One region of the Thiomicrorhabdus immobilis genome, then DNA from elsewhere that is predicted to be linked to it. Evidence: riboswitches for the same ligand, from Rfam matches in the RefSeq annotation. Region 1 holds a riboswitch; the other holds the start of a gene.

Region 1 (10,164 bases):
GTTCATTCAATGTCATTGGCGCCATTACAGGAGTTTCTGGTAAGTTGTTATAACCGTAAACCCGCCCTATCTCTTCAATCAGGTCCATTTCAATCGCCATATCAAAACGGAAACTTGGTGCGGTTACCGTCCAACCAGCATCACTATCTTGAATCGCAAAGCCTAGGTCGGTAAAAATCTGCTGAACTTGTTCGTCAGCAACCGCTACCCCCAAACGATTGGCAATGGTTTCACGGCGTAATTCAATCACCGCTGGTTTAGGTAAATATATTTCTGAAACAATCGATTCAAACGAACTAACTTCACCACCGGCAATTTCAGTAAACAGTTGTAATGCACGGTTTAACGCACGCTCTGGCAACATTGGATCAACACCACGCTCAAAGCGCATTGATGAATCGGTATGTAAACCATATTGACGCGCCTTACCGGTAATCGCCAAACGTGAAAAATGCGCACATTCAAAGAAGATTTTAGTCGTGCTGTCAGTCACAGAAGTAGACAAACCACCCATAATACCGGCCAGCGCAATTGCCCCGCTATCATCAGCGATAACAAGCGTATCATCTGCAAGGGTGATTTCCTTTTCATCCAAGGTAACTAGCTTTTCCCCTGCTTTGGCCATTCGAACTTGAATATCGCCTTGTAAAGCATCCAAGTCAAAAGCGTGCATTGGCTGGCCTAACTCCATCAATACATAGTTGGTGATATCCACGACTAGGCTTAATGAACGCAGACCAGAACGCTGTAACTTTTGCACCATCCACGCAGGCGTTTTGGCATTGGCATCAAAACCGGTTACTACACAACCTACATATTTAGGACATGCCTGCGATTCTGTCACCACCACATTTTGTGTACATGCCGTTGAGCCAGCCATATCCTGATCGACAAAAGGCTGAGTAAACGGTGCGCCACTGATTGCGTGAACATCACGTGCTAGACCCAACACACTGAAACAATCGGCACGGTTAGGTGTTAAATCCACATCAATACTCGAATCGTTCAAATCCAGGTATTCACGAATATCCATACCTATCGGCGCATCACTAGGTAAAACATGCAACCCATCAACACCATCATCAGGCAAACCGATTTCCGTTGCACCACACAGCATTCCATTGGATGGTACACCGCGTAGTTTCGCGGCTTTGATTTTGAAATCCCCTGGTAAAACTGCGCCCACTTTCGCGCAACAGGCTTTCATACCGGCAACCACATTCTTGGCACCACAGACAATCTGTACAGGTTCCGCTTCACCGACATCCACTTGGGTGACATTCAATTTGTCTGCATCGGGATGCTTTTCAACTGAAAGCACATGCCCCACTACAACATTGGTAAAGGCTCCTGCAACCGGTTCAGCGCCATCCACTTCCAGGCCGGCTAAACTTAATGCTTCAGATAATTCATTGGTGTCCCATTGTGGATTTGTCCACTCTCTTAGCCAATTTTCACTAAATTTCATATTTCTATTCTCACCAGGCCTGGTTATTTAAACTGTTGAAGAAAACGTAGGTCGTTTTCAAAGAATTGACGTAAGTCTTTGACGTTGTAACGCAACATCGCAAGACGCTCCACACCCAACCCGAAAGCCAGGCCGGTGTATTCATCTGGATTGATACCGACGTTTTTTAGTACATTAGGGTGCACCATTCCGCAACCTAACACCTCAATCCAACGACCATCACCGAATAAATTGGTGGCAATATCGACTTCGGCAGAAGGTTCGGTAAATGGGAAGTAAGATGGTCTAAAACGAACCTTAAGCTCATCGTCTTCAAAAAACTTACGTAAAAATTCAATAATCAATGTACGCAACTGTGCAAAACTGGCATTTTTTTCGATAATCAAACCTTCAACCTGATGGAACATAGGTGTATGGGTTTGGTCAGAGTCACAACGATATACACGGCCAGGAGCGATGATTCTCAAAGGAGGCTGTTTGTTCTCCATGGTACGAATCTGCACACCTGAAGTATGAGTTCTTAACACGGTGTTTTCGCTAATATAGAAAGTATCGTGCATCGCACGAGCTGGGTGCGTTTCGGGGATATTCAATGCTTCGAAGTTATGCCAGTCATCCTCAATCTCAGGGCCAGTTTCCACATCAAACCCCGCATTGGCAAACAAGGTTTCAATACGAGTCAAGGTACGAGTAACAGGATGCAAGCTACCTACATCGGCATCGCGCCCAGGAAGCGTGATATCGACAGTTTCTTCAGCCAACTTTTGAGCGAGCTTAGCATCATCCAACTCTTTCTTTTTGGCGTTTAATAAACTTTGCACAGCTTGCTTGGCTTCATTGATGACCTGACCAGCCTTAGGGCGCTCCTCTGCAGAGAGTTTCCCTAAGGTCTTCATCATTTCAGTCAACTCCCCTTTCTTACCAAGAAAGTGAACTCGAAGCTCGTCTAATTTACTTAATTCTGTTACCTCAGCAACCGCGTCTTGCGCTTGTGAAAGTATATTTTGAAGGCGTTCTTGCATTTAATAAATGTCCCAAAACGGTTTAATAGATAGGAAACATTTCACTGAGATATTGGCAAGCCAATATACAAATTGAATTCATGAATCAATTCAATCAATAAAATCTTTCATAGCTATTATGTGAATAAATAAGGTATTGCGTATGGCTTAATTGAATGAAAAAAATAGGGGACCAAAGTCCCCTATTTAACTACTGGCCTAAACCAGTACGCAAATTAAGCTAATGCTGCTTTTGCTTTTTCAGCGATAGCAGTAAATGCTGCCGCATCATGAACTGCGATATCAGCCAATACTTTACGGTCAACTGCAATACCTGCAACATTTAGACCGTTAATGAAACGGCTATATGTCATGTTGTTCATACGAGCTGCTGCGTTGATACGAGCAATCCATAAACGACGGAACTGACGCTTTTTAGTGCGACGGTCGCGGTATGCATACTGACCAGCTTTGATTACTGCTTGCTTAGCAACGCGAAATACTTTGCTACGCGCTCCGTAATAACCTTTAGCTGCTTTTAATACTTTGTTGTGTCTACGGCGTGCGATGACACCTCTTTTAACTCTTGCCATTTCTCAAATCTCCAATTAAGCGAACGGTAGCATGCGGCGAACCATCGCTACATCGTGATCGTGAATCATACTTCCAGAACGAAGTTGACGCTTACGCTTAGTCGACTTCTTAGTCAGAATATGACGAAGGTGAGATTGTTTACATTTGAAACGACCTGAGCCAGTTTTTGAGAAGCGCTTTTTAGCACTACTGTTTGTTTTCATCTTTGGCATTGAATGAAACTCCGCATTTAAGTGATACTCAATAAATTGAGCCACTTCAGTTTTATATTAAACCTAATCAAATTAACAATTAGATTCATTCTTGGAACAACGAACAGCACTGAGGAAGCTGCACCAGAAATCTGTTTATATAAAACAAACAGACCCCAGCTGTTGTATAGCAATTCAAAATGGTTAACTAATTAACCCTTTAAGATTGCTTTTTCTTAGTTGGAGCAACCATCATTTGCATCTGACGGCCTTCCATCTTAGGCATCTGTTCAACGGTCGCAACCTCTTGAATATCATCCCTAACACGTTCCAACATTTTAAGTCCCAGTTCCTTATGAGTGATTTCGCGACCACGGAACCAAATGGTTACCTTGACACGATCTCCCTTTTCTAGGAATTTCAGCAGGTTGCGTAGTTTGACCTGATAATCTCCCTCCTCAGTTCCTGGGCGAAACTTAACTTCTTTAACCTGGACTTGCTTCTGCTTTTTCTTAGCTTCATGCTGCTTTTTCTGCTGCTGGTAAAGATATTTACCATAGTCCATGATCTTACAAACTGGTGGATTAGCTTTCGCAGTAATTTCAACCAGATCTAACCCCGCTTCTGCTGCCTGAGCTAAAGCATCTTGGATGGATACAACACCGGCCTGTTCGCCTTGTGCATCAATCAGTCGTACCTCAGGTGTAGCTGAAATGGCTTTGTTAATTCTGTCTTTTGGTGCTTCTGGTTGTTGTGGTCGACCACGACCACCTCTTCTAATTGCTATAGCAACATCCTCCAATTAATTAATCTTTTCAATGCATCTGTATTACGTGTAAAACTATTGTTGAGTTTCTACTACACGTCCTAGCTGAGCAATGTCTGTTGTTAGCATGCTAACAAGTGTTTCAAAATCGTAAGAACCTAGGTTTTCACCATTTCTTGCACGAACATTGACCGTTCCGTTTTCCATTTCTTGATCACCTACAACCAAAATATATGGAACACGTTGCATTGTGTGTTCGCGAATTTTAAACCCAACCTTCTCATTTCTCAAGTCCGATTCGACTCTAAACCCATGTTTTTTCAATTTTTTAGTCATTTTAACCACATATTCGCTGTGGACATCGGCAATTGGAGCGATAACACATTGAACCGGAGCCAACCAAGTTGGGAAGCGTCCTTCATAATGTTCGATCAAAATACCGACAAAACGCTCAAGCGAACCAAGAATGGCACGATGAATCATTACTGGGTGATGTTTCTCATTGTCTTGACCAATATAGACCGCATTCAATCGCTCTGCTTGAGTCATTGAGAAATCCAACTGAATGGTTCCACACTGCCAAACACGACCGATACAATCTTTTAACTGGAATTCAATCTTAGGACCGTAGAAAGCACCTTCACCAGGCTGTAATTTATAATCTAAACCTGCATCTTGCAACGTTGCTTCCAGTGCTTGCTCGGCTAAATCCCATACTTCATCCGAACCCACTCGTTGCTCTGGGCGAGTTGAGAACTTAACTGCAATATTATCGAAACCGAAATCCGCATAGGTTTCAAACACCAAATTGATACACGCCTGCACTTCGTCTTTAATCTGCTCTTCAGTACAGAAAATATGCGCATCATCTTGAGTGAACGAACGTACACGCATCAAACCATGCAACGTCCCGGAAGGTTCATTACGGTGAACAGTACCAAATTCAGCGATGCGAATCGGTAAATCACGGTAACTGTTCAAGTGACGGTTATACACCTGGATATGTCCAGGACAGTTCATTGGTTTAACCGCATAGTCACGGTTATCCGTCTCGGTAGTAAACATATTGTCTTTGAATTTGTCCCAATGCCCTGACTTTTCCCAAAGCGAGCGATCAAGAATCAATGGGGTACGAATCTCTTGGTAATCGTTCTCAACTAATTGACCACGCATATACTCTTCAACGATACGGTATAAAGTCATGCCTTTCGGATGCCAAAAAGCCATTCCTGGAGCCAAGTCTTCGACATGGAATAAATCTAAGGTTTTACCAAGTTTACGATGGTCACGCTTCTCCGCTTCTTCCATCATATGTAGGTAATCTTTCAAAGACTGCTTATCTTCAAAAGCCACACCGTAGATACGCTGCAACATTTTATTTTCTGAGTTGCCGCGCCAATAAGCACCTGCTACATGTGTCAATTTAAGCGCTTTGATGAACCCCATATTCGGCACATGCGGCCCTACACACATATCGACATATTCTTCATGGAAATAGAAACCGAATTCAGTCTCATTTGGTAAGTCACGAATCAATTCTAATTTGTAGTCTTCACCGCGCGCTTCAAAAGTAGCAATCGCCTCTTCACGTGAAAGCATCTTCTTCACGACAGGGTATTTTGTTTTAGCCAGCTCCTGCATACGCTTCTCGATTTTTTTCAAATCGTCTGGCGTGACCTTATATTCCATATCGATGTCATAATAGAAGCCGTTTTCAACAACTGGACCTATCGCCATCTTCACATCAGGATATAACTGCTTTAACGCATGACCCAACAAATGGGCACATGAGTGGCGCATGATGTGAACACCGTCTTCATCTTTCATGGTGATGATTTCTAACGATGCATCTTCCGTGATTAAATCGCATGCATCCTTTAACTGTCCGTTAACACGTCCAGCTACCGTTGCTTTTGCAAGCCCTGTCCCAATGCTTTCCGCCACTTGCATGACTGAAACAGCTTCATCAAATTGTTTTGTAGAACCATCTGGTAACGTAATGATTGGCATCGATTTATTCTCTTCATAGATCGTTTAAAAAATTAGCCAGTTATTTTAGCATTTTCTAATACAAGATATTTAGCTTTTAATTGGATTTTATTACTGAAATAAGCACTTAACGCCATCAGACAAGATGATTGGAAATTTGAATCGCGAAACTCACCAGGCCTGGTGAGCTTGCAGTAGAAAAACATTGAACAAAGCTAAACGGTTAGCCCCTCGCCAATCGCTGCGCTGAGACTGACTAAAAATTCATGGCTTCAGCATCATTAAGCGCCACTTGCAACAACTCGTCATACTTTTCCAAGGGTAATTTGAAATAGTCCAATGACTTCAAGAGCAAGGCTGAAGGCTCTTCTCGATCTTCATCATTGATATCGGCAATCCCATTATCGAATCCTAATCTAAATACCCCTTGCTCGGACAAGAAAGTCAGATGCGCTATAGGCTTAAATGCATCATCCGCCTTGCCTGGATTATGGTGAAATGCCACCCCCATAACTACCTCTACGGGAAACCCCCACTGCTGCAGCAACCTCGCACTCATCAATGGATGATAAGTGTTGAAGATTTTATTTTCCGCCATCGGCAACTTAGAGATGTCATAATCGGTAAGTTTGATCACCTCCAGGTACTTATCCCTATCCTCGGTTGCGAGAAGATAAATACCGATATCACGCAATAAGCTCGCTAAAAACGCCTCTCCAGAATCCAGTTTTAAAAATTTCGCTAAATTTTGCGCCACCAACCCAGATAAAAATGCGTGCTTTAAAAAATGCTTGTCACTAAAAGGCGGTTTTCTCTTGACCGTACTCTGATAATTGATAGCATGAGCCATTAAACGGACTTCTTGATAACCAATCAAAACAATAGCATCAGACAGAGCTGTCACTTTGTTTCCCATCGAATATCTTGCGCTATTGGCCAACTCGATCAACCTGGTGACCATTCGCGGGTCTTGCGCCACTAGAGAGACAATATCATCCACACTGATATTGCTATCACTGGCAATTGCTCGCTCTAACTTCATCAAGGCCTCAGGAAAGTGAGGCAAAGCATCTAAAGACTTTAAACGCTCCAAAATCTCTTTACTTGGATTAGGGGTTGCAACATTACTCATTTATATACCTTTACTCTTTTTAGTTTCACAGCAAACTTAGCCCACCTCTTGAATAAGCCTACGCCATTTACAGCATTTCATTTTAAACAATATTCAGGTACAATCCGCACATTTTTTAAAACCATAAAAATCAATCAGATAGCTTTATTGAGCTGTAGTCATATTAAACCATAACTAGAGTTAAAAACTAATAGAGCTATTGTTCGCCAGGGGCGGCTATTTTATCTAGCCTGAGATTTCGATACTGAAAGACCCTTTGAACCTGATCCAGTTAATACTGGCGTAGGAACGGCAAACATACCACAAGAATCAGCATTCAGCCTCACCTCGTAAGGTCTTGTTTCTTTTTTTGAGTTTCAAAACTCAAGCTTGTGTATTGCCTTCCTCGCTAAAAAGGACAACACACATGAATATCAAATTAAAACCGATAACGCTTGCCATTAGCACTCTACTGTTAAGCACGCCGATTATGGCAGAAGAGCTTGCGCCAATCATAGTCAATGCAGATTTACGCCAATCAACAGAACAAGACCTTCCTGCAAGTGTGGATGTGAAAACGCAAGCCGATTTACAAGATCAAGGTGCAACCCATTTTGACGATGTCCTTTTAAAAACCCCTAACGTCAACTACTCAGGACAAAGCTCGCGTGCCCGCCACATTCAAATTCGCGGCATCGGTGAGCGTGACGAATATACTGGCGCACCCAACTCAAGCGTTGGTTTTGCCATTGACGATATCGATTTCAGCGGCATTGGCATGGTCGGCAATCTATTTGATGTCAAGCAGGTTGAAGTATTACGCGGCCCACAAAATACACGTTATGGCCAAAGCGCCATTGGTGGTTTAATCAATATCCAAACCAATGACTCTACCGCTGAAGAAGAAGGCATGGCTGAACTGACCATTGGTCAAGACAACTTGAAAGAATTCGGTATCGTGACAAGCGGCCCTATCAACACCAAAGAAAATGCACCACAATATCGTTTATCTATCTTCAAACACGGCAGTGATGGTTTCCGTACCAATGAAACATTGGATAGAACCGATACCAATGGTCGTGATGAACTCACTTTACGCGGGAAGATGCGTTTCTTCCCAGATTCAGACACAACCGTTGATGTATCTGTGATTCATGCTGATTTGAATAATGGTTATGATGCCTGGTCTGCCGATAATACCTTTACAACCTTGTCAAACGATCCAGGTAAAGACACTCAATTATCTAATGCTGCATCATTGAAGGTTAATTGGAAAGGCAATGCCAATTACGTCCTAGAAAGCAAAACAAGTCTCGCAAACTCAGACATGAAATATGGTTATGATTATGACTGGGGACCAACTACTGCTTGGGGCGCCAATTATGAAAACCAAAAAGAGCGCAAGACCTATAGTCAAGAACTACGTTGGTTATCAACTCCAAAATCTAGATTATTTAACAATACAGATTGGTTAGTCGGGCTATACGCATCCCACCTAGATGAAACTAATCATGAAAACGATGCGGGCTGGCTATCTTCCAGTGATTATACAATCAACAAATTCGCTGGCTTCGGTCAATTAGATATTCACACAAACAACAAGACGACCATCACGGCAAGCCTAAGAGCTGAACGTAATGATAGTACATATAAAGATGACTACAACCGTTTTGACCCAGATGAAATGCTATGGGGAGCAAGCTTAAGCTATAGTTATAAATACAACGATAAACATGCGGCCTATGCAGGTATCACGCGTGGTTACAAAACTGGAGGCTTCAACTCTGACTTAGCCGGAACGGCTAATGAGAGTTTTGATTCTGAAACCCTTTATAATTATGAAATCGGTTTAAAATCAAACTATAAAGAATATGGTTTAAAGACAAGCACTACTTTCTTCTATATGGATAGACACAATCCTCAATTTGACGGTTATACCGCACCGGCAGTTACAGGAATTGATCCTTGGCTTTTCTATACTGAAAACTTTGATTCCGCACAAAACTACGGTTTAGAAGGAAGCTTTAACTGGGCAAGCAATAAACACTGGAACCTATATGGTTCTGTAGGTTTAATCCAAACCAATGTTGAAGGAAATCCAGCTTCTAATTATTATGTAATCGTTGATCGTGAGCAAGCCCATGCCCCAAACTACCAAATGAATTTAGGTACAAAATACAGTGGTTCAAACGGGTTTTATGCTCAAGCCGATATAACCGCTGTTGATAAGTTCTATTTTGATAATGTACATAATTTTGAATCCAAGGCATATGTAGTTGCTAACGCTCGAATTGGTTATGAAACACCAGATTATGAAGTATACCTTTGGAGCAAAAACTTAACTGATGAACGTTATGCAACAAGAGGTTTTTACTTTGACCTAGATGGTTCTGGTGACCGAGGCTTTATCAGATTAGGCGACCCACGTCAGCTAGGTGTTACTGCTAGAGTTTACTTTTAATTCTTAGTGGATTAGCAATACAATTAAGGGCTCGTCTGAGCCCTTATTGCTTTCTGACACACTGACAGGAACTCGTCATGAAAATATCCGTTGAAATAAGTATGTACCCCTTACTTGAACAGTACCGTCCGCCTATTATTGATTTTATTGATAGACTCTCTCAAAATCCGGGGATTGAAATTGAATACGGCAGAATGAGTACCTTTATTTTTGGTGAATACCAGCAAATCATGCCTATGCTCCAAACCGAAATACACACCACCTTAAAAGAGATTCCAGAAAGTGTTTTTATTATCAAACTTTCTGGTGGTTGCCACTAGAACATCAATTAAGAGAATATTGCCATGCCTAAAACCCAAGGATATGAATCCCACGCGACCACTTATGATGAGTGGTTTGATGAAAATCCAGACATCTACCAAGCTGAGATAGAAGCCATCAAAAAACTGCTTCCTGAAGGGAAAGGTATCGAAATCGGTGCCGGCAGTGGTCGCTTTACCGCACCACTTAACATCGACACGGGCATTGAACCTGCTTTAGCCATGCGTGAACAAGCAAAATTTAGAGGACTGTCGTTAATCGA
Region 2 (10,164 bases), 510 kb from region 1:
AACGCTTCCAGCAACTGCCTATTGTCCAATTGTGCTTCATTGGGCAGGTATAATCCCTTAGCGAAACGAGAAGTAATCTCAGGCTCCAGACTGTTTATTTGCATTGCATTCAAGGTTTCAAAGCCATGACCTTTTAAACGCGATTTAAACTGCGTTAAAGCGGCCATATCCTGTTCAAAAGCCACAATCAAACTGCCCGCTTGCTGAAAGTAGACTTTGCTATCCAGCTGAGCCAAAAACTCTGGCCATAAGGCCAAAGCTGCTTCACCCATTTGCATTATCTCAAGCGAACAGTCCGCTGATTCCGCCAGCGGCGCCAACATGGCGGCAGCTAAATAACCCGCGCTATGTTCAGCATCGCCGCTGTCTTTATCGAACAAAGAAACGTCAAACTCCTGCATAAGGGAGACGGTTAACATCCTCCCTAATAAACCCGCACCTAAAATGGCCACCTTAGGTTTTGTTGCAAGCATGATTTACGCTTCCTTTTGGTAAATTTCGCTACCGGCATCTCTAAATTCTTTGGATTTTTCTTTCATACCAGATTGAATCGATTCCAAGGAGATTTCAGTGATTTGTCCATTTTGCGCCGCTTGTTCCTGCGCATCGGCATAATCACGCACTTCTTGGCTGATTTTCATAGAGCAGAATTTAGGCCCGCACATCGAACAGAAATGCGCCACTTTACCGGATTCCTGCGGAATGGTTTCATCGTGATATGCACGGGCACGTTCCGGGTCTAAACCCAGGTTGAACTGATCTTCCCAACGGAACTCAAAACGTGCTTTTGATAAAGCATTATCACGAATCTGCGAACCAGGATGCCCTTTGGCCAAATCACCCGCATGCGCGGCTATTTTGTATGCCATCAAGCCCTCTTTAACATCGTCTTTGTTAGGCAGGCCTAAATGCTCTTTAGGTGTCACATAACATAGCATGGCACAGCCGTACCATCCGATATTCGCAGCACCAATCCCTGATGTGATATGGTCGTAACCTGGTGCGATATCGGTCGTCAATGGCCCTAAAGTGTAAAAAGGCGCTTCATCACACTCTTTGATCTGCTTTTCAACATTCTCTTTGATCATGTGCAAAGGGATATGTCCTGGGCCTTCGATAATCACTTGCACATCGTGTTTCCAAGCGATTTTAGTCAGTTCTCCCAAGGTTTCCAATTCTGCAAACTGTGCTTCATCGTTGGCATCGGCAATCGACCCCGGACGCAAACCATCTCCTAAAGAGAAAGTCACATCATAGGCTTTCATGATTTCGCAGATATCTTCAAAATGGGTATATAAGAAGTTTTCTTGGTGATGCGCCAAACACCACTTCGCCATAATCGAGCCTCCACGCGAAACGATACCAGTAACTCGTTTAGCCGTCATAGGCACATAACGCAACAATACTCCGGCATGAATCGTGAAGTAATCCACCCCTTGTTCTGCCTGTTCAATCAGGGTATCTCTAAATACCTCCCAAGTCAGGTCTTCAGCAATACCGTTGACTTTTTCTAAAGCTTGATAAATCGGTACCGTACCAATCGGCACTGGGGAATTGCGCATAATCCACTCACGCGTTTCATGGATATTACGCCCGGTAGAGAGGTCCATTACCGTGTCCGCACCCCATTTCGTCGCCCAAACCAATTTTTCAACTTCTTCGGCAATCGAAGATCCAACCGAAGAGTTACCGATATTGGCATTCACTTTGATTAAGAAGTTACGCCCGATGATCATCGGTTCAGATTCTGGGTGATTGATATTACATGGAATGACCGCACGGCCACGCGCCACTTCGTCACGAACGAACTCAGGGGTTATCTCTTTAGGGATACTGGCACCAAAAGATTCTCCAGCGTGTTGTTGGGTAAGAATCTGTTCACGAACTTCCGCACGTTTCATGTTTTCACGGATTGCGATATATTCCATCTCCGGGGTGATAATACCCTGGCGAGCGTAATGCATTTGCGTGACATTCTTACCCGGTTTGGCTCTCTTAACATCCGGTAAGTTTTCAAAACGAATATGGTCCAAACCTTCTTTAGCCAAACGTCCCTGAGTGTATTTTGACGTTACCGACTCTAATGTCTCCACATCATCACGCGCTTCAATCCAATTCTCTCGGAATTTAGGTAACCCTTTATAAACATCGATCTCAATATTCGGATCGGTATAAGGTCCAGAAGTATCGTAAACAGGCACCGCTTCATTTTTTTCGTATACTGGATTGTCTTCACTGCCGCTTACATAGGTATCACTCACATCAATTTGACGCATCGCCACCTTGATTGGGTGCAATTTACCCTCTACATATATTTTTTTAGAATTGGGAAAAGATTGTCCCGAAACGTTTTGAATAAATGCTTCAGCTTCAGCACGTCTTTGACGACGGTCAGTAGAAAGATGGTTGTTTGAACTCATAACTCAGCCTTATTTTTAAATCATTCGTAAATAAAAGGCGAAGCTGTTTAGACATGTAGATTCAGATTAAGAGGCAATAGCAATTCAATTCAAAACTTAAAACACACAACAAGAATTTGTCTTATCTTATTGTATTTCTGATAAATTCCAGTTTTGAAAACCTTCGTTCTAAACGTTTTTACTATTGACACAAGATTTGTGTAAATCTGATTGTTCCCTTCGCTGGCATTATCCAGATCAGGTTCTACGGATCCCGCTTTCGCGATCTCAGCCTAAAGGCACTCCGACATAAAATCAGCAGCAAGTATATAGCATTTTCAAACAAAACATAAATTAAAATATAAAATCAGTTTAAATACATTATCATTACAAGATTATTGTTTTTACGTACTTTAATTAACTGAATGACCTGAATGACCAATATGATGAAAAAACACACAATTACTTTACTGTTCACCCTTCTTTTACCAATCACTTCTTATGCTGAAACGGTTTTCAACGCCAATACTTGTAATCGTATTTTTAAAAACCAAGGTAATGAAACTTGCCTAAAGGCGATTAAAGGCGATGCCAATTCAGGCTATGCAATGGCTAGAGTGTTTGGCGATCCCAAAAGTGGTGCCTTAACCAATATCGACTATGCTTTTTATTGGCATCTGAAACTTTCACGCCAGGTTATCAAGCAAAACCTTACCGACAAGCCATTTATCATGACCCTCTATAACACCGGAGTTTTATACACTGATGGATTAGGCACTCAGCAAAACCTCAAAAAAGGTTTTTATTGGTTCACTCAAGCCGCCGAACGTGGCGAACCTCTTGCCATGTTACGTTTAACCCATGCCTATGAATTTGGAATTGGTACCACTAAAAATCAACAGCAAAGTCTTTACTGGTTGAATAAAGCGGTCAACCTTCATCATCCCAAAGCACTCATCGCTATGTCTAAACATTTAATAGAGGGCAATGGAGTTGAGAAAAACGCCTCTTTAGCGGTTAAGCATTTAAAAGAGGCGGCTCAGCAAAATGATGCGGAAGCAAACTTTCTTCTAGGCAACGTCTATTTAGGCGGTGTTCTAGCCAGTAGAGATTTAACCGAGTCCAAAAAGTGGTACGCCCAAAGCTGTCAACTCAATCTTTTAGCTGGCTGTAAGCGTTATTACGATATTGATAGCAACAGCCCTTCTCTAAACCAATTTCTAAATAAAATGCCATCATCAGATGACATAAACACGCTAAACCAGTAGAATCGGCAGCATTAATTTTTTAACAACTAACCTGGTATACGATGTTTAAAATAGAAGAGATTGACCCAATTTATTACCGTAAACAGACGCGTAAAGCGACCCTTATCGTAATGGCGATTTTTATCGTTATTGGTTTTTTTACCGCAACCATGGCGGTGGATTTATTTGGTGAATATTCCAGCAACCATTTGGTTTTAAATTTTATGGGGGCGTTTGTCGGTTTACTGATCACGGCAGGAATTGTAAAAGTCTTTTTTGCCGATAAAGAGTGGATGAAAGAAGGTATTTACGCCTGGCGTCTAAAACGTAACTTGATGTATATTTCCAATGTCCTCAACAATGTCAAACAGGCCGTTGAGGATGGCGACCAACAAGCGATGAAAATTTTGCGTTTTTATCACTTAGGTCTCGAGCAAATGCACCGTTTGGAAGATAACAATCAGGCCCTGATTGACGTGGTCGCAGAGAAACGTGAGCTTGAAGACAAAATGCAAGCATTGGAATTGGAACTAAACCAAGTTGAATTTGATTTTGCTTGGTCAGACGCTTATAAAAACCAATGAAAACTCAAGTTCATAAAGCTTAAGACTCCAACAAAACGCCACTGCAAATCACTCTGTTTGCAGTGGCTTTTTTATATAAGGTGCCCTACAGTTACTAAATCCCTTCCAAGCCGATTAAAACACCGCAAACTTCGTGAGAAATCACCGATATTTTCTTGCCTTGATCCATCGCCATTTTTCTCAAGGTTTTATAAGCCTCGTTCTCACTCATGTTTTTATGTTCCATCAACAACCCCTTAGCCTTTTCAATCACAGCTCGTTCTGATAGCTTATCTTTAACAGATGCCAACTCTTTACGTACAGCCTGGCACTCATTAAAACGCATGATTGCGACATCGATAATCGGTTTTACTCGTTCTGGAGCCTTACCATCCACAATGTAGGCCGCAACGCCCGCTTTAACCGATTTTTCTATAATTTTTGAATCGGAATCATTACTAAAACACACAACAGGCTTTGGGCAAAAATCCCTGACAATCGAGAACTGTTCAAACAAATCAACGGACGGCTTATCAATATCAAGGATAATCAAATCGATACTTAGCGAATCTAGTTTTTGTAAGAAATTTTCGCTTGAGGAGCATTTGTGAACCTGTGAGGCGCCAGCCCTACTCAGCCCCTCTTGAATAGAACCGGTTTCTGTTGGATTATCGCTTATAAGAAGCACCGAGAAAGTTAACTGCATATTTTTCACCCTTGAAAACAATACTTTTTAAAAAACCTAATCCAAAAGAGTGCCACTGCAACCATTATCTAATATAAACATAAACTTATAGTAAAAAAGACTATAAAAAGTGATCCATACAGAAACAAAACAACTAAAATTTGAACCTTAATGGTGCAGCTTTTAATAAAAAACAACATTGGCCGGAATTTAATATCTAGACTACAAAAAATCTAATCGATATCGATCAAGCAAACTCCATTTACCGCTTCTTATATATAAATAAAAGAAATGGAATTTGTTTTAAACGGCCATCCTGATAATCTATACTTACCTATAATTTTGACCAAAGAACTCATACTGTTTACAAATGATAAAAACCACTAAAAATCCACCAAGCCTTCGCAAGCGCTATATTTCACTCACGATATTTCTTGGATTGTTTGTCATCTTATTTGTATCTTTCAGTTACAACAATTTGGTCACGACCAGAGACGCAGTAAATTCTGCTTACAAGGGCATCTTAAAAGAGCAGTCTAATCTTGAAGGATTAAGAAACACCCTACTGACAATCAATCAAGATATAAACCTTTTTTTACTTGATCCGTTAAATGAAGACCTTATTCATAAAATTGACATCAACACTAATAATGCAATCAACAAGTTAACCGCGCTCAGTGAATCTAAACACCCTTTTCACAAAGACTTAAAAGCGATTTCCGAGCGGACATCAAAAAACTTCTACATCCTTAAAAGCAAAATCAATATCTTGGTTAAATTCCGCCTGGACATTAATAAACAATACCCAGGATTAGACATATCAGCCAATATAATGGAGAACCAACAAAACTCGATAAAATCTGGTTTTGAAATCTTGATTAATGAAATCGAATCTGGCGACCTACAGGTAAAATCACCTCAGATATACCCATTATTATTGAAATCTTACTCAGTATGGATCAGCGCCATCTCGCAAACACGTATCTATATGGCCAACAGGCTTGCATCATTTTCATCGGATATTCTCGATGAACAAGGAAACAGCCTTAAAGACATCTATACCCTATTTACCAATAACATCAAAACTCTCAATCGACTCTATCGCCATGAAGACAGTTTTGAAGCGAATGACATTCTTAAATCGGCAATAACAACCAGCCAATCGTGGTATGAAAACTTCGTAACTCTAAGGGAAATTTCAGAATCCGACAAATGGCGTTCAGACACTCTTATCATCAAGACCCAAGTTTTTCCACTAGTAGAACAAGTAGTCCAAAACCTGAATGAAATAGACAAAACCCTAAATGATGAGAAACAAAATACAGATCAAGAATTAAAGAAAAGTGACGACCAGTTCAATAAACTGATTTTTGTCATTATTGCGCTTTTCATGTTGTTCATTGCGGCTATTTTAATCTCAATGCAATGGATGGTTTTCACCCCTATCCATAAAGTGACTTTGGCACTTCGCTCCAAAGCCTTTGATATTGACCTACCCAATATCGAATCTTCAAAAACCCTTGAGGTTGGCCAATTGATAGATGCCTTTATTGAAATGGATGAAGAAGTGACACAACGTCAAAACGCCTTAGAACATCAAGCGATGCACGATCACTTAACAGGGTTACCGAATCGTTTTCTTCTCAATCAGAGAATTGAGTATCAACTACTCCATTCAGAAAGACAAAACACGCCTTTTTCCATGTTTTTGATGGATTTAGATTTCTTTAAAGATATTAACGATACTCTTGGACATGCTGCAGGAGACCATCTTTTAATAGAAGTTTCGCAACGCATCAAAAACTCTATCCGTAAATCGGATACTTTGGCAAGACTAGGGGGTGATGAGTTCGCAATCCTTCTGCCTGAAACTAAAAAGGAGACCGCATCTAAGCTTGCCGAGAGCATCATTCAAAAGTTAAGTGATACCATTGATATCGACAATCAAAAGGTCAGCATTGGCATCAGTATTGGCATTGTGAACTACCCCGATGATGGAATAGACATTGAAACACTCTTACAACATGCCGACATGGCCATGTATACGGCCAAACGTGAACGTGCGGGTTATGTGTTTTATGACTCCTCACAAAACACCTACAGCAAAGCCAGACTGAGTCTCAACCATGATATTATCGAAGCCTTAGAACACGATCAGTTTGATATCTACTTTCAACCCAAGATTGATGCAGTCACTCAAAATTTATGCGGAGCAGAAGGTTTATTGCGCTGGAAGCATAAAGATTATGGTTTCATTTCACCTGAAAAAGTCATTGAAAGCGCTGAACGTGCCGGTGTTATCCATAAACTCACATTAAGCATGATAGAAAAAGCCATCTCCGCATGTAGCCAATGGCATAAATCTGGCCACAAGATATCTGTGGCAGTAAACCTATCGGTAAGAGACCTTTCAAATAAAGACCTGACCACTAAAGTGAAAGAGTTCATGGACAAATATGCCCTCGAATATCACTTTTTAACTCTTGAAATCACCGAAAGCATCATGATGGAGAACCTCGCCATATCGCTAGAAGTCTTGCAGAAACTCAATAAATTGGGTGTCCATATCTCGATTGATGATTTTGGAACAGGCTTTTCCTCACTCGCCTATTTAAAAAAACTACCTGTCAATGAGTTAAAAATAGACAAATCATTTATCATTGAGATTAACCAGGATGCAAATGATAAAAAGATTGTGAGTGCTATTATCAATTTAGGTCACAATCTTGGACTAAATGTTGTTGCAGAAGGCATTGAAACGCAGAAATCTATGGATATGATCAAGGCTATGGGCTGCGATCAAATGCAGGGTTACTTCATTAGCAAACCAATATGCAAAACGTCTTTCCAGAAGTATCTTGAAAACCATGAAAAAAACAGTAACCCTAACTGTTAATCTACAATAAAACCTCTTCTCATACTGCTTGAGCTAAAAGCGCTTTATAAACTCATATCAAACAAAACACATCTAAAGAGCTTGCTTAAAGAGGTTCTTAACAGTGTTTTGCACCATTAATAGACTGACTGAAAACAATAGACAACAAAAACCAGGAAGTAGAAATAAAAAAAGCCAGGTTAGAACAATCTAACCTAGCCTTTAGAATATGGTGCCCAGGGCCGGAGTCGAACCGGCACAGTATTTCTACCGGGGGATTTTAAGTCCCCTGCGTCTACCAATTTCGCCACCTGGGCATAGTGATTTGCATCGCCATGCTTTTCAAATTTTTGTCAATTCAACAAACTTGGTAAGTAAGTAAATTGGAGGCGGAACCCGGAGTCGAACCGAGGTCCACGGATTTGCAATCCGCTGCATAGCCACTCTGCCATTCCGCCATTTGGAGCGGGAAACGAGGATCGAACTCGCGACCCCAACCTTGGCAAGGTTGTGCTCTACCGCTGAGCTATTCCCGCTTGATGGGGCGTATTATAGGGGCTGAAGCATAAAGGTCAAGCACTTTTTATGAAAAAAATTAAAAAGAATTTTATTTTTTTGGGGTAAAAAACCACTTACACGCTAAGTCTATGATTCTGTTGAACGAATAATTTCAGGTAAAGCGGCTACGGTATATTGCACCCAGGTGATAACCGTCAATAGCGCAGCAAAATACAGCATTGGGAAACCTAGTTCTCCCCAATTTACACCCCACAAAGTACCGCCATATAACAACCAGGTCAACGCCGCTAACTGAGAAGCCGTTTTGATTTTACCCAGTTTAGATACGGCGACCACTTCTCGAGCATTGTTCTCGGCCATCCATTCACGTAGAGCGGAGATGCCGATTTCTCGCATCATAATCAATACGGCTGAAATGATGACATAGATATTGTCATGATATTCTGCCGCCACGACAATCAAGGCCGCGGCCACAATCAATTTATCCGCAACAGGGTCTAAAAAAGCGCCTAACTTGCTATCAGAACCTAGTTTTCTGGCTAAGTAGCCATCAAACCAATCCGTGATGGCCGCAACCATAAAAGCTAGACCAGCCCAAAAACGGGCATCTTCAATAGGAGCGTAATAACAAACCAGAAAGACTGGAATCAGTACAACACGACTCCAGGTCATCATCATCGGTAAGGATTTAATTGACATAATTACTCTTTTAACTGCAAATAAAATAATGGCATGAATACTACCACACCTGACAAAAATCTTGTTGATTGAAATTAAATTTGAAGACTTTAAAAACCGCCATGAAAGAAATCATAGATTTTTTGGGCTTTTTCTAAACTTATACCCTTCACTTTTTGGAGTTCTGAAACCGAGGCCTCTTTTACCTCGGTTAAGCCGCCAAAATGCACCAATAGTTGCTTACGTGTTTTAGGACCAATTCCTTCGATTGCTTCTAGGCTGGATTGCGTTTGTGCCTTGGTTCTTTTCGCCCTATGTGAGGTAATGGCAAAACGGTGAGCCTCATCTCGAATATGGTTGATTAGATGTAATGCGATATCATCTGACTCCAAATCAATCCCCTCTAGATTGTACGGTGTATAGAGGATTTCCAATCCAGCCTTGCGCCCTTCCCCTTTGGCCACAGAGACCAATGGCACGTGCTCAAGTTCCAATGACTTTAAAACATCAATCGCTTGAGAGAGCTGTCCTTTACCCCCGTCAACCACAATTAAGTCCGGTAACGCATCCTCCTCTTTCTTTAAGCGTGCATAGCGACGTTGCATGGCTTGATGCATGGCGGCATAGTCATCTCCTGGCTGAATACCTTCTATATTGAATTTTCGATAGGCCTGGGTATTCGGAATTCCATCATTGAACACCACACAACTGGCAATTGTCATTTGACCTTGTGTATGGCTAATATCAAAACATTCCATGTAATTGGGCGGATTGACCAACGCTAACACTTCTTGCAAAGCTTGCACCCTTTGGATTTGCGTTGCGCGTTGCGTCATATGTTGTTTTAGCCCCGACAAAGCATTAGTGGTGGCTAGTTGCACCAAACCTTTATTAACCTGGTTATGGGCACCTTTTATCAGCACCGCTTTTTGTCTTTGTTCTTTTAACCAGGCCTGGATAACGGCTTTATCTTCCAAGTCACAATCTAGAACCAGTTCAGCTGGAACGGGGTGTTCCTGGTAATGCTGAGTGATGAAAGCGGCAATCACTTCCTGTTTTTCATACACATCTGAAAGTTTTGGATAATAGTGCTCACTGCCCCATAGATTACCTCCCCGATACATCATCAGGCATACGCAAACCTGAGAGGCTTGCTCTGCTACCGCAATCACATCCATATCTTTCGACCCGGGTTGAT

The links. Region 1 has a riboswitch for thiamine pyrophosphate ahead of L6421_RS07945 (TonB-dependent receptor). Riboswitches for the same ligand answer to the same signal wherever they lie in the genome.
Region 2: it holds a riboswitch for thiamine pyrophosphate, as region 1 does, so the genes downstream of both, thiC (phosphomethylpyrimidine synthase ThiC) here and L6421_RS07945 (TonB-dependent receptor) in region 1, are expected to answer to the same signal.

What each region holds. Positions count from the first base shown of each region.
Region 1 covers NZ_AP024202.1:1,734,618-1,744,781, forward strand. Annotated here, with positions in the region: gene pheT (phenylalanine--tRNA ligase subunit beta) at 1-1,468, opposite strand, end outside; gene pheS (phenylalanine--tRNA ligase subunit alpha) at 1,492-2,490, opposite strand; gene rplT (50S ribosomal protein L20) at 2,706-3,062, opposite strand; gene rpmI (50S ribosomal protein L35) at 3,078-3,275, opposite strand; gene infC (translation initiation factor IF-3) at 3,475-4,035, opposite strand; gene thrS (threonine--tRNA ligase) at 4,096-6,030, opposite strand; gene L6421_RS07940 (HDOD domain-containing protein) at 6,266-7,141, opposite strand; TPP riboswitch at 7,340-7,448, shown strand; gene L6421_RS07945 (TonB-dependent receptor) at 7,548-9,581, shown strand; gene L6421_RS07950 (hypothetical protein) at 9,659-9,901, shown strand; gene L6421_RS07955 (class I SAM-dependent methyltransferase) at 9,926-10,164, shown strand, end outside.
Region 2 covers NZ_AP024202.1:1,224,949-1,235,112, reverse strand. Annotated here, with positions in the region: gene L6421_RS05520 (FAD-dependent oxidoreductase) at 1-473, opposite strand, end outside; gene thiC (phosphomethylpyrimidine synthase ThiC) at 477-2,420, opposite strand; TPP riboswitch at 2,618-2,716, opposite strand; gene L6421_RS05510 (tetratricopeptide repeat protein) at 2,846-3,667, shown strand; gene L6421_RS05505 (DUF3087 family protein) at 3,709-4,230, shown strand; gene L6421_RS05500 (ANTAR domain-containing response regulator) at 4,325-4,915, opposite strand; gene L6421_RS05495 (putative bifunctional diguanylate cyclase/phosphodiesterase) at 5,373-7,790, shown strand; tRNA gene L6421_RS05490 (tRNA-Leu) at 8,000-8,086, opposite strand; tRNA gene L6421_RS05485 (tRNA-Cys) at 8,154-8,227, opposite strand; tRNA gene L6421_RS05480 (tRNA-Gly) at 8,231-8,305, opposite strand; gene pgsA (CDP-diacylglycerol--glycerol-3-phosphate 3-phosphatidyltransferase) at 8,415-8,987, opposite strand; gene uvrC (excinuclease ABC subunit UvrC) at 9,077-10,164, opposite strand, start outside.